DNA from 3 places in the Brevibacillus sp. SIMBA_040 genome. Region 3 is predicted to be linked to each of the others. Evidence: riboswitches for the same ligand, from Rfam matches in the RefSeq annotation. Region 3 holds a riboswitch; each other region holds the start of a gene.
The links. A riboswitch is a leader RNA that binds a small molecule or an ion and turns the genes downstream of it on or off. The one in region 3 is predicted to bind cyclic di-GMP.
Positions count from the first base shown of each region.

Region 1: it holds a riboswitch for cyclic di-GMP, as region 3 does, so the genes downstream of both, ggt (gamma-glutamyltransferase) here and SB752_RS31335 (GNAT family N-acetyltransferase) in region 3, are expected to answer to the same signal.
Region 2: it holds a riboswitch for cyclic di-GMP, as region 3 does, so the genes downstream of both, SB752_RS21715 (methyl-accepting chemotaxis protein) here and SB752_RS31335 (GNAT family N-acetyltransferase) in region 3, are expected to answer to the same signal.

Region 1 is NZ_JAWRXI010000006.1:172,295-176,521, forward strand. Features, by position in the region: gene SB752_RS12325 (methyl-accepting chemotaxis protein) at 1-515, opposite strand, end outside; gene ggt (gamma-glutamyltransferase) at 616-2,334, opposite strand; cyclic di-GMP riboswitch class I at 2,515-2,603, opposite strand; gene SB752_RS12335 (hypothetical protein) at 2,963-3,118, opposite strand; gene SB752_RS12340 (hypothetical protein) at 3,123-3,260, opposite strand; gene SB752_RS12345 (SET domain-containing protein) at 3,435-4,034, shown strand; gene SB752_RS12350 (glutamine--tRNA ligase/YqeY domain fusion protein) at 4,131-4,227, shown strand, end outside.
Region 2 is NZ_JAWRXI010000013.1:118,693-122,919, reverse strand. Features, by position in the region: gene SB752_RS21725 (helix-turn-helix transcriptional regulator) at 1-819, opposite strand, end outside; gene SB752_RS21720 (HD-GYP domain-containing protein) at 861-1,739, opposite strand; partial or broken gene SB752_RS21715 (methyl-accepting chemotaxis protein) at 1,918-2,409, opposite strand; cyclic di-GMP riboswitch class I at 2,526-2,618, opposite strand; gene SB752_RS21710 (gamma-glutamyl-gamma-aminobutyrate hydrolase family protein) at 2,915-3,682, opposite strand; gene SB752_RS21705 (alanine/glycine:cation symporter family protein) at 3,795-4,227, opposite strand, start outside.
Region 3 is NZ_JAWRXI010000034.1:16,400-20,626, reverse strand. Features, by position in the region: gene SB752_RS31350 (PAS domain-containing protein) at 1-88, shown strand, start outside; gene SB752_RS31345 (sigma 54-interacting transcriptional regulator) at 113-988, shown strand; gene SB752_RS31340 (hypothetical protein) at 981-1,199, shown strand; cyclic di-GMP riboswitch class I at 1,285-1,368, shown strand; gene SB752_RS31335 (GNAT family N-acetyltransferase) at 1,627-2,175, shown strand; gene SB752_RS31330 (methyl-accepting chemotaxis protein) at 2,177-3,640, shown strand; gene SB752_RS31325 (YdcF family protein) at 3,807-4,227, shown strand, end outside.

The DNA.
Region 1 (4,227 bases), on a different contig from region 3:
GTCAATACACCGAGCTTTTCTTTATTTGGCCCCGTAACGGGTGAAGCGACGATGATCGAGCGGTTTCCAGTTGTTTTGGCGATCAAGACATCAGAGAAGCTGGACTTGTCCTGCATGCCGTCCTTGAAAAACTGGCGCTCACTAAGATCGATTCCGATGCTGTTAGGAAAGGTGTCAGCTGTTACCTTTCCATCTTTGGATATAAAAGTATTTCCGTCGTACAGCTTCATTTCCTGGGTGAATTTGCGAATGAATGTGTTTTTCGCTTCCTCATCATCGGAGCCAATATCTGAGGTGCGTGCAAGAATTTGCATCTCCGTCATACGTCGGTCCAGATATTGATTCATGGCGATCGCTGTACTGGAGGTCAGATCAACAAAGGAATTCTCTTGTTTTTCAATTAGGATCGTTGAAAAGCTGCTGCTGATAAAAAATGTCGTGCCGACGAGTGGAATGATGGATACCAGGAGAAACCAAAAGCTCATTTTTCTTTTGAGTTTGCTGAACAAAAACATCGGTTTTTCCTCTCTTCTATCCCCAGTTGGTATGTGTTGCTAAGAGTATGAAAGATACAAAGGTAGACTGCTGAGGACAGCTCAGCAGTCTGACTAGCAATTAATAGCCCATCGCTGCGCCTTCACCGCGTGGGTCGGCACCGCCAAACTTCACGTTTGTTTGTGGGTCGATGAGAATAGCGCCGGATTGTCCCATCGCATCGGTGTACGCTGCCTCCAATTTTTCGACTGGATGACCGCGCTTCACCAGCTCGTCGAGAACTTCTTGAGGAATACGGCTTTCTACTTTCAAATTGTTGGAGGACGATCCCCAGTTGCGACCATGAAGCCATCTAGGTGCCTCGATTGCATCTTGAACACTAAAGCCGAAGTCAATGATCCGAGTTACAAGGGCTGCTTGTGTTTGCGGCTGACCCTCGCCACCTTGTGTTCCATAGAGAAGATAAGGCTTGTCCCCTTTAAACAGCATGGCAGGGTTGATCGTGTGGAACGTACGCTTGCCTGGCTCCAGATGGTTGATGTGATTCTTGTCCAAAGAGAAATAGCTTCCGCGGTTTTGTAGAAGAACGCCTGTATCTTTTGCTACAATACCGGAGCCCCAGTCAAAATAATGGCTTTGAATGATAGATACTGCATTGCCATCCTTGTCTACGATACCAAACCATGTTGTATCACCTTTTGGATCGAGTGGCTCTACAGATTTGGCAGCTTGCTTCATATCGATACGTGCAGCCATGTCTTTTCCGTGCTGCTTGGACAACAGATCGTTTACAGGAATATCTACAAATGCAGGGTCAGTCAACCATTTGTCACGGTCAGCAAAGGCTTGCTTGGTCGCTTCAACAATGGTGTGGTAGTAGTCAGGTGTTCCTTCACCCATGCTCTTTAGGTCAAAATTGTTCAAAACGTTCAAGATAGAGAGCGATGCCATACCTTGGGAGTTAGGTGGCACATTGTACGCTTTGTAACCACGGTAGTCGACAGTAATCGGATCTGCCCAAGTGGAGGTGTGCTTTTCAAAGTCTTTTAGTGTGAGCAGACCACCATTTTTCTGCATATCTGCCACGATCTTTTGAGCGACCTCTCCTTTATAGAATCCGTCAGCCCCTTTTTTCGCGATGATTTGCAAGGTTTTGGCTAGATCCTTTTGCTTGAGAAGTTCGCCTGGCTGGTACGAATCACCGTTTGGCTTCAGGAAGATTTTGCGGAATTCATCAAAGCGTTGAAGATTTTTCAGATCATTATCCGTTGGATCAGTAGCTTGCTTGGTCCAGTACACCTGGTTTGGAGAAACAGGGTATCCGTTTTCTGCGTAGCCAATGGCTGGCTCAAGCAGTCTGCTCCAAGAGAGCTTGTTGTTGCCCATGTTTTTATGAGCATAGTTGTAAGCTTCCCACCAGCCCGAAACCACGCCAGGCACGGTGTTTGCTGATTCGTAGCCACGGGAAGGAATTTTTTCATAGCCTTTGCCCGTGTAATAATCGATTGTCGCCTTTTCACCTGCGCGACCGCTACCGTTCAATGCTTTCAGTTCTTTTGTCTTGGCGTTGTAAATGAGCCAGAAGTTATCTCCACCGATAGTGGTGTAATGAGGATAGACAACAGCCAATGTCGAAGCGGCAGTGATCGCTGCATCTACTGCGTTTCCGCCATCTTCTAATGTTTTGAGTGCGGCAGCAGTAGCAAGATAGTGTGGTGTAGTTACCATTGCATTTGGTGACATGGATGTTGGGCGGTTAGCTGCTTGTACTGGCGAGAGTGTCGAGAGTCCAATTACACCAGTCAAGGCTATGGCTGATAGTTTTTTCCAGAGAGACATTCCGATGAAACCCCCTTCTGATTCGTAAAATGGTAATTCCCAAAAAATCGTCTGCGCTTGTCTAGCCTCACCTCCTTTGGTTGTAATGTAATAAAAAGACAAATATGGACAATTTTAGACAATTTGAGCGCAAAAAAAGACCAATGATATAGGATCATTGGTCTTGTCCTACATCAATATTTCGGTAGCTGGCAAGCATGCTCGCTATTGCGAGGGTAGCCCCTGTAGCTTTGCGTCGCCGGATTTCCCCGGGTTTGCCGATTCGATATCAATGGTTGATTATCAAAATTTTGATTCGTTTGTTGTGGGAAAAAGTTCCTACAACTCCTATTAGCAATTAATATAGACCATTTATCCCTTGGGGTAAATAAGAAAAAATTTTTTAATGTGGAAAAAATGGAATGTTTAGTTAATTACCTAGGTCATGATGTGGTGGATAGCTGAAGCTCAGGAATCGAAGACCCTGGAATTTGTTCCGGCGATGTAAATGTTTTTACACGTTCTGATAAGTCTAGTAAGTAATGCCAGAGGATAGAAATATCCTTCTTTTCTCCTACAGGGCCATGTCCGGGCACTACGGTATGAAAGGACTGCTCACACAAGTGCTCCAAAATCTCAATCCATTCCGCTACATTGCCGCTCTGGAAGAGCCGTCAAACGTAATCGTAGGAGGAGTAGGAACGACAGAAGATAGAGAAGCGTCCATGGTGAGGAGATCGCCTAGTTGATCGGACAGCTCTTGCTGCTTCTGTTCGTCCGTTTCCTGCTCAAGCCTTGGTTTCACTGATTCAGGGTTCACCGATATCAATGATCCCGGCGTTGCTCATCGCCCCAGCTCCATTCTTAGCGATGACAGCGTAGACCCCATCTGTCACCTGTTCCAAGGTGAAATACGGACTTTGAAAATGAGTGGTAGGAGACATCATGGCAATCGAACCTTCTTTTGCTGAACTGGTAAATATAGATATATTTTACAATAGCCTAAATAGATGACACTAGTCTAAAAAGGAAGACGGATAACGGTTACAAACGCACACCACTTTTGGCCGAACTGCTTATGATAATAAAAAGGCGACAGTGCCAAGGAGTGAAACAATACCATGATGCATCCCGATACAGAACTGCGTTATATCAACGACGAGATCGGGTACGGTGTGTTCGCGACGAAGTTCATTCCCAAAGGAACGATCGTATGGGCCATGGATGATTTGGATCAGGTATTAGACCTTTCCTTTGTGGAAAAACTGGACCCATTACGAAAGCAGGATGTGCAAAAATATTCGTTCAGAAACCAGTACGGGAAATACATTCTGTGCTGGGATAAAGCTCGGTACGTGAACCACAGCTTTTATGCCACATGTGTAGCGACCATGTACGATCTGGAGCTGGCAGCACGCGATATTTATCCAGGGGAAGAGCTGACGGATGATTACGGAACGCTGAATCTCGATGAACCATTTGACTGCTTGCCAGAAGAGGGCACGAGTCGTTCGCGAGTCATGCCGGATGATTTGCTCCGTTATTATCCGCAGTGGGATGAAATTGCAGCAGCAGCCTTCCAGCGATTTAACCAGGTTGAACAGCCGTTAAAGCATTTGATTCTCCCTGAGCATCAGTCAGCCATTCGGGAAATTACCGAGAAGGGACGCTCTCTCGATTCTATTGTCCATCTTTATTGCGATCCGCATTGGCGAAAATAAAAGGGTTGCAGGAACTTACGGGCCGGACAACGGCCCGATTTTGTTGAACTCTGAGAGTAGAATCAGTATTATGGAATGTAAAGGTGAAATGAAAGGTTGATTTCATTGGAAAACAAGGTAGCGTCATCCAATTTTATCCGCAATATTGTGGTCGATGACTTGCAAGAGGGAAAAGTAAAGGAAATCATTACCC
Region 2 (4,227 bases), on a different contig from region 3:
GAGCGTTTTAATGGAGTAGGGCTCATCAATGTGACGTAGAACGATATCTTTTGCCTGCTTCAATTTTTCTACGTCACCTCTTGGCAAAGAAGGCTCAATCGCTGGATATAACAGATCATTTTCTTGAAAAAAGAGGTTGATTAGCTCCATAGCCTTCGCTTCGAAATAAATCTTTTTCAACGCCCCCTTATAGGGACAATGCAGAATCTCATAGACGCATTTTTTGATCATGGGTGACAGCTGGTAGGACTGGATCAGCCCTTTTTTCATCTGCAATATATGTTGAATCGCTTCTTTATCCGCTTCCCGATCAAAATAATGAAGAAGATTTTCAGGCGACATGCGAATTTCTACAAGCTGGCAGCGTGTGTTCGCTTTTGTTTCAATACGCACTTCCATATCTTGAAAAAAGCAAACATTGCTCATCGGCTCCAAAATCGTTACTTGCTGATCATGGAAGTGGCATACGGCTTCTCCGCTTAAAAAATAATTCAGTTCAAAAATGCCGGAAGTCTCCTCAATTTGTGCGGATAGATTTTGAGACAGCTCGACATCGGAGATAATGATCTCCATCCCTGCTCGAATTTGCATCCGCTCGATTGTGCCTGTTCCTAGCACGTTGGGAAGCTGGATGCGCTGCTCATCCTCAATGCGTTCATATAGCGTGGCATGGCTCAGAATACTCCCTATATCTTTACTGTAGCTGTGTATATCATCCAAAGTAAAATGGTTCACATCGCTCATCCCCTTCACTGGTCTGAAGAACGGTACCTCTAATCTACCATACACATACTCTCCCCCAGTACTTTTCTTTTGCAATGACAAATAACCCCCGCTCTTATTAACTCAGAACGGGGGGTTTAACGTGAAAGAATGGAGTCCACGTCATCTTCGTCTTCTACACTTTTGAGAAAAACATCCACAATTTCAGGATCAAACTGTGTCCCTATGTTGCTCCTGATTTGGTTAATGGCATAGGTAAGATTAGATTTACCGCGGTATACACGATTGGAGGTCATGGCGTCGAAGGAGTCGGCTATCGCCAAAATCCGGGCAATCAGGGGAATTTCCTTCCCCCTGAGCCCATGCGGGTACCCTTTTCCATCAAAGCGTTCATGATGGAACAAAATGGCATCCAACACTCCGTTCTTTTTAAAAAAGGTAATATGCTTTACCATCTCATAGCCGATGACCGGATGCTGCTTGATTAGATCGTACTCTTCGTCTGACAATTTGGTTGGTTTCAACAGAACTGACTCTGGAATCCCGATTTTACCGATATCGTGCAACAAACCGCCCAAGTGAATTTGCTCACATACTTTGCGAGGCAGCCCCATTTCCATGGCAATATGCTGCGCGTACTTGGCCACATTTTCAGAATGCAGCGCTGTGTACTTGTCTCTGGCGTCTAATGACTTGGCCAACGTGAGAGTTAAATTGAGAGTATTTTCCTTCTCCCTCCTGTAATACCTGATGGCACTGGAAATCGATAAAATCGCCAAAAAGTGGGTCAGTCCTTGAAAGACAATGACGTTTACATGTGGAAAACGAAATGGTGCATACAGGTAGTAAAACCAGGTAAGCAAACACACGATTACGATTTGCAAGACGATCGTTCTCCAAAAAACGATCCCTGCCACAATAATATTGATCAGATACAAGCCTAACAAGTCTTTTTCCGGATAAATATATCCATCAATCCATACTGTTCCTATCAAAAAAACGAAATAGATAACCACAGACGGGAGATTGCACTCTTTACATAGCTTCCGTATTCTTTTTTTCGATATTTGAACCATAACGCACCTTGTTTTTTAGACGTTGTAAGAAAACCTCTATCGAGGCTTCTCCAAGGAGGAGCGACCACGTTTAGCGGAAAGTTTCACCGAAGTAATGCCAGAAGCAGGCGCTGAGGCACTATACCTTGAATTTACCCACTACGTGCTGTAATTCCTCGGCCATTTTGGTCAATGACGAAGCAGAAGATGCAATTTCCTCTATAGCAGCTAATTGTTCCTCGGCAGATGCCGATACATTTTGCGATTCTGCCGCTACAACCTTTGAGCCTTGGGATATTTCTTCGATGGCGTGCACGACTTGTTCCGTGCTTGCTGATATTTGTTGGGAGGCAGCCGATATTTCCTGGACCTGTCCTGAAACGGCATCGATGTCGCTCTTGATTTGCTCAAATAATTGTCCGGCGACCTGAATTCCGCTATCGACCTCTTTCACACCCATTTCCATCGACTCTACTACCTTATGTGTATGATTTTTGATGGTAGATACCAGATGTGCTATTTTCTCTGCAGATTGGGTCGATTGCTCTGCAAGCTTCCGAACCTCATCGGCAACGACGGCAAAGCCTCTTCCTTGCTCTCCGGCTCGAGCTGCTTCGATCGCCGCATTTAGGAACACCTCGATTTTTGTTAAATAAATCGTGAAAGACAGGGAAAATACGCAACAAAAAAGAACCCCTTTCCAACTAAAAGGAGTTCTAAAACAGATCAAAAAATCTCGCGTCTGTCGTCGGCAACTGGCTGGCATCATGCATATTGACATACATCTTAGCCCCTATAGCTTTGCGTCTCCACCTTTCAGTGGGTTTGCCCTTTCGAATGGAAAGTTTACGTATGAAATTAAAGACTCCAATAACAAGATTCCAAATAAGCAAAGAGTCCTATAAACCCGACAAAAAAATCCGGGTTTTATTGGGAATGATACCCAATACCAACCATCATTTTAGTAGGATAGACCTAAAAAGTCAACATTTGTCATACGGGCAATACAAAAGGGTGAATGGGTATCAAGATTGTGGATTTAAAGTAAGGGTAAAAACTGGGAGGAGCACAGAGGAGAGAATAACAAGGAAGATGAAACGCGGGAGCACTTCCGCCTCCCGCGTTTTTGTATGGTTTTAGCTACTCACTTGAGCACACGCTTGCTTATTTTTTATGAAGTCGACAAATAGTTGAAACAGCTTGAGCTGCTCCTGATCGGTTTGGAACATCATTTCTGGATGCCATTGGACAGCAACTAAAAACGGGTAATCCTTGTGCACAATCGCTTCGATAATGCCGTCCTCAGAAATAGCAGCTGCCTCAAGACCAGCCCCCAGCTTGTCAATCATCTGGTGGTGGAAGCTGTTGACGTACAGCTCTTCTTTTCCAAAGCACGGATAGAGCATGTGCTCCTTGGATAGCTTTACTTTGTGGGCGATGCTTGATTTGGGTCCGAAATACCCTGCATGGTTGATCTCTGTAGGGTAGCCTCTCTCGATGTCTTGAATCAGTGTCCCGCCAAAGTAAACATTCAGCAGCTGCAATCCGCGGCAAATACCGAAGATCGGCAGATTTCTTTTCACCGCTTTGTCGAGCAGCTTCAGCTCGAACTTGTCGCGAGCGGGGTCAAGTTGTCCCAGCCCTTTTTTATACGGCTGTCCATATAGACTCGGACTCACATCGCTCCCTCCGATGAACATCAAACCATCGAGACGATCCAAGAGGGAATCGATGTAGGCATCATCGTCAATGAGCGGGATCGGTACGGGAATTCCGCCTGCCTGGTGAATGCTGAGTGGATCATCAATCGCTGAAGTGAAATGATCCTGAGCTACGACAAACCGATGCTTGTTCTCTTCAAAGGCATTGATGTAGTACGTTGTACAACCGATTAAAGGCTTCATCACGTTCCATTCTCCTTCTTCTGCTGATCTTATGTGAACGATTCTAGGGAAAAAATATAGAGGAAATATCAAAAGATTATGTGATATGTCCCTCAATTAACCTCGTGCGCTGTTACTGCGTTTTTTCCTCGTAAAACAGCCTGACCTCTTCGTCGACATGTCCAATCTTCAAATATCTCGCTTTGTAATCCTGCAGCAGCTTTTTAAATTGGTGGCTCAAAATCAATAGAAAAAAGATATTGATAAAAGTAGGCACAGCCGTCATGATGCCGGTCATCAGCCACACATCCTTGTCGGGGAAGTGAAAGGTGACAATATAGAGGACAAACAGAAATTCAGGAAAGGCGCAAAATACCTTCAAATATTTAAGAGCCTGCTTTTTGGCTGCTGTCTTTTTGTTTAGTAAATGCTTCACCATAATTTCCCTGCTCACGTACCACCCACTCGCTGTCGTTAAGGCAAAGAAAAAGAGAATAACCGTCACCATGTACCTGCCCGCCGTCCCCGATATTTGCTCAAAGGAATAAAGCGCCAGGTCAATGCCC
Region 3 (4,227 bases):
AAAAGAAGGCGTATATTCACCTTCTGCGATGAACATCGCACTGCAACAGAAAAAAGAAACGGTTACTACCATCCAGCAAATCCAGTGAAAAAAAGTATTGGTAACCGCAAATTTGATTTATAACGAGCAAAACGAAGTCGAATATCTCGTTACGCTCGGAATTGATATGATGAACGATGAGATTCGAAATGCTCCGGGCACAGAATTAAAAGAGATCGAGTCCTTGCTGCAACGCTATATTCATGAGCTTCGCAAAATCAATGCACTCAACATATTTACAGGGGAACACCAGCAGTCCTTTGTTGGGCGCAGTGAATCGTTCGATAAGCTTTCCAATTTGATCAGCAAAATCGCCACAGTCGATACAACTGTACTCATTAGCGGAGAAACAGGCGTAGGAAAAAATATTTATGCACAACAAATTCATTATGCCAGCGAACGATACGACAAGCCTTTTGTTCACATTAACTGTGCCGCGATTCCAGCTACACTCATTGAATCCGAGCTGTTTGGTTATGAAAAGGGAGCGTTCACCGGTGCCACCCCAAATGGAAAGCCCGGCCTTGTACACCAGGCTGAAAAAGGAACCCTTTTTCTCGATGAAATTAGTGAGCTCCCCCTCGTACTGCAGTCAAAGCTGCTGCAGCTGCTCCAAAATAAAACGTACATGCCGATCGGCTCTGTACAAACGAAAAAAGCGGACGTCCGCATCATTGCAGCAACGAATTGCAATCTGGAGGACTTGGTCAAAAGCGGCAAATTCCGCTCCGATTTGTTCTACCGCCTCAATATTTTGCCTGTAAATATTCCTTCACTGCGAGATCGTAAGGAAGATATTTTTCCACTGCTCTATTTCAATCTCGAAAAATGCAATCTGCGCCACCAAAAGAACCGGACGATCTCTACAAAGGTAGTCGAGGTTCTGCAAAACTATCATTGGCCAGGCAACATCAGAGAGCTGGAAAATGTGGTAGCGCAAAGTGATTGAAAGTGCCTATAAAAAGCATAGAACGACGCGAAAGACTGCTGCTGCTCTACGCATTACGCACTCGATGCTTATGCGCAAGCTAACCAAATATGAGATTCAAAAAGAATCGACATCGCGAAAAAAGAAGCGAGCCTGTGAAGCTAGTTCTCCAGGCTCGCTTTTATTAATAAAAAGTTCTTTTGACCCTCTCGAAGGTATTAAGAATTGGTAAACACTACCTACCAAAACTTGACAAAGTCCTTTATTTTGGATACGATTTTTCATATTTCGACATCCATTTACAATTTTCATCAGCGAAATGAAAAGGGCAAATCCATCGAAAGGTGGGGACGCAAAACCACGGGTCTAAAGTCTTTGACCATGATAGCCGGGTTGCCATACATCGTTATGCCTATTTTAAGATGTTGGTAGCTAGCTCGGAGTGGTTGTTCCATTTTCTGGAATAACCTTTTTTATTTCCCAACCATACATTTGTCGGAAAGGAGAATGCCATCCGTTTTGCAGCAACTTCCGATTTCCTGCTTCTTTTGTAATGACGTTTTAGAAAAGAGAGAAAAGCAGTAAATAAAAAGTCAACCGTGTCTGCTTTTTATACCGAGCAAATATGAGAACGACTACTATGATGGAGTGGAAACTAAATGTACAAACAAGTAGATTCAACAGACTCTTTAGCATTATTTCATCAAATCAAGAAAACCGTTTGGGATTCAATGGGATTTGAGATGGAATATGCGAAAGAGGGTTCAGATCTATTCTTACTAATTGCGGATGACGGTGAAGCAGGTGGAACGTATGAGTTCACACCTCACTCAAAGTCAACTCCGTTTATTCGCACGTTGTTTGAAGATGTTGTGACCGAAGATATGAAAGTAATGGAGCTCGATAGTCTCGCTGTTCTTCCAAAATATCGCGGACTAGGGCGAAAGGGTATTTCCCTAATGCTAGATTATGCTGAAAAGCATGGCTATACACATGCAGTTGGTATTGCTGATCCAAGCTTTTTTCAATTGATTAATAATAAATATCATGTCAGGGCGACCCAGGTAAAAGAGAAGATCTTTTACAAAGGGGCAGACACCATCCCTACGCTATTTCATCTCAAAGAAGCTTACGTCAATAAAGAGCATCCTGACTATTCATGGTACACACCAATGTTTTCACAAATAAAAGTTGAGGTAGTGGGCTAATATGGATCTATTAAGAAGAAGAAATAATTGGGTTGTTACCGTTTTTGCCAGCATCATTACAGTGGTGCAAATCATTAATATATTTATTGGCGGCGCTCCGATTTCCTTTGTGCTGTCTGTTCTCGGAATCTTGTATGGTGTATTGGCGCCATTTACTTACATTTCCAACCTGCCGAGTCTCAGAGACAAAATGGCTACATTTATGAAGTATTTCAACTTTGCTGTCATCGGCACCTTCATATTTGTAGTGTTACAGCTTGATCCTCATATGGTTAATGTTCTGCTAGGAATGTTCTTCGTCGCTGTCATGGGGATTTATCAGGATAAAATCATTAACATCTTAACTATTTTGTCTACACTCGGAATCGTCTCCTACTATTTCTTTTCACAGGGTGATACGATCTTCCATTCGTCGTCGCCAATCGATTTGCTCTATTATCTTCTGACATTCTGCTATGTATCGCTGACGAGTATGCTGCATGCTCTCTTCAATAACAAGCTGCAAAAAGAAAGCGAGCTTCAGAAGCAGGAAGCGATTGAGTCCAAAGAATCGTTGCAGCGTGTACTTGACCAGATCAATCAATCCCTGAACTCTGTACAGGAATATCAGGAGAATTTAAACAAGGTTACAGATGGTGTAACGGTTCGGGCTGTTGAAACAGTGTCTTCCCTCAAGGAGATCATGGAATCGTTTGGAGTTCAAACCTCCAACACGAATGAACTACGTAACGAAATGAATTCAACCAATGGGCGTGTCGAGGATATGACTCGTTCCGTTACAGAAATGCATGAATTTGTGGAATCTACAAAAGAGGCTACACACGAAAGCGGAAAACGAATCGGGAATATCGGCAATGATTTCGAGCGTTTTATCACCGATATTCAAGGAACAAATCGCCTGATTCAAGAGCTGTATGAAGAAACCGCATCAATTGAAAAAATCATTCAAACAATCTCGGATATTTCGGCACAAACCAACCTGTTGGCACTCAATGCAACCATCGAGGCCTCTCGTGCAGGAGAGCACGGACGCGGATTTGCTGTCGTTGCGGATGAGGTTCGCAAGCTTGCGGAATCTTCCAAAGTGTCCTCTGAGTCGATCTCTACTCTTCTGATGACGATTCGCGAAAAAATGAAACGCGTATCTGACATGATCTCTGAATCGCAAGTTTCGTTTGAGAAAAACAGTGAAGGCATCCATGAGGTTCAGGAGATGTTCACCAATGTCGACAACTACATGAGAGACTTCTCCGATAAGACGAAATACTTGCAGGAATTCATCGTAAACGTACACAGCATGATTCAGGAAGTCGGCGCCAAGGTTGAACTGAATGCAGACATTACCGACAAAAACAAGGATAGCCTCGAAGATGTCCTCGTCCTTGTTTCGGAACAAAAAGATGAAGTTGTGAAAGTATCCAGCGGATTTGAAAAGATTGAGCATCAACTGAGAACGCTGCATTAAGTGAAATGAAATATACAAACCGCCTCTCTCGCAGGGGCGGTTTTTGTTCTATCAATACGGTCGTTTTATTCATATGTACCTTGAATAGTAAATAGACTAATGCTAGAATCGCTGTGATTGTGAATAAATTTACAATTATGTCAATGAATAGAGGACGTGCAAAGCTTTGAAAAGAAAAGGAAAAATAGCTGCATTGATATTCGTACTTTGGTTTTTGGTACATATCGTTCTCATCACGTTTGATGGGATGGCAGATGAGCTTGCTAAAGTAGATGTCGGTGTTGTGCTGGGAAATAAAGTGGAGCTAAATGGAGAACCGTCAGCCCGGCTAAAAAGCAGACTCGATAAAGCTGTACAATTAAGCAAAGGCGGATATTTTCAACACATCATCGTCAGTGGTGGCGTAGGTGTTGAAGGCTTTGACGAGGCGCAGGTCATGAAAAAATATTTGATCAATCATGGAATCTCCGAGGAAAACATCATTGTGGACAGCAACGGGATCAATACTAGAATGTCGGCAAAAAATACGAAGGAAATCATGAAGCAAATGGGATTTGAATCGGCAATGGTCATTACGCAGGTTTACC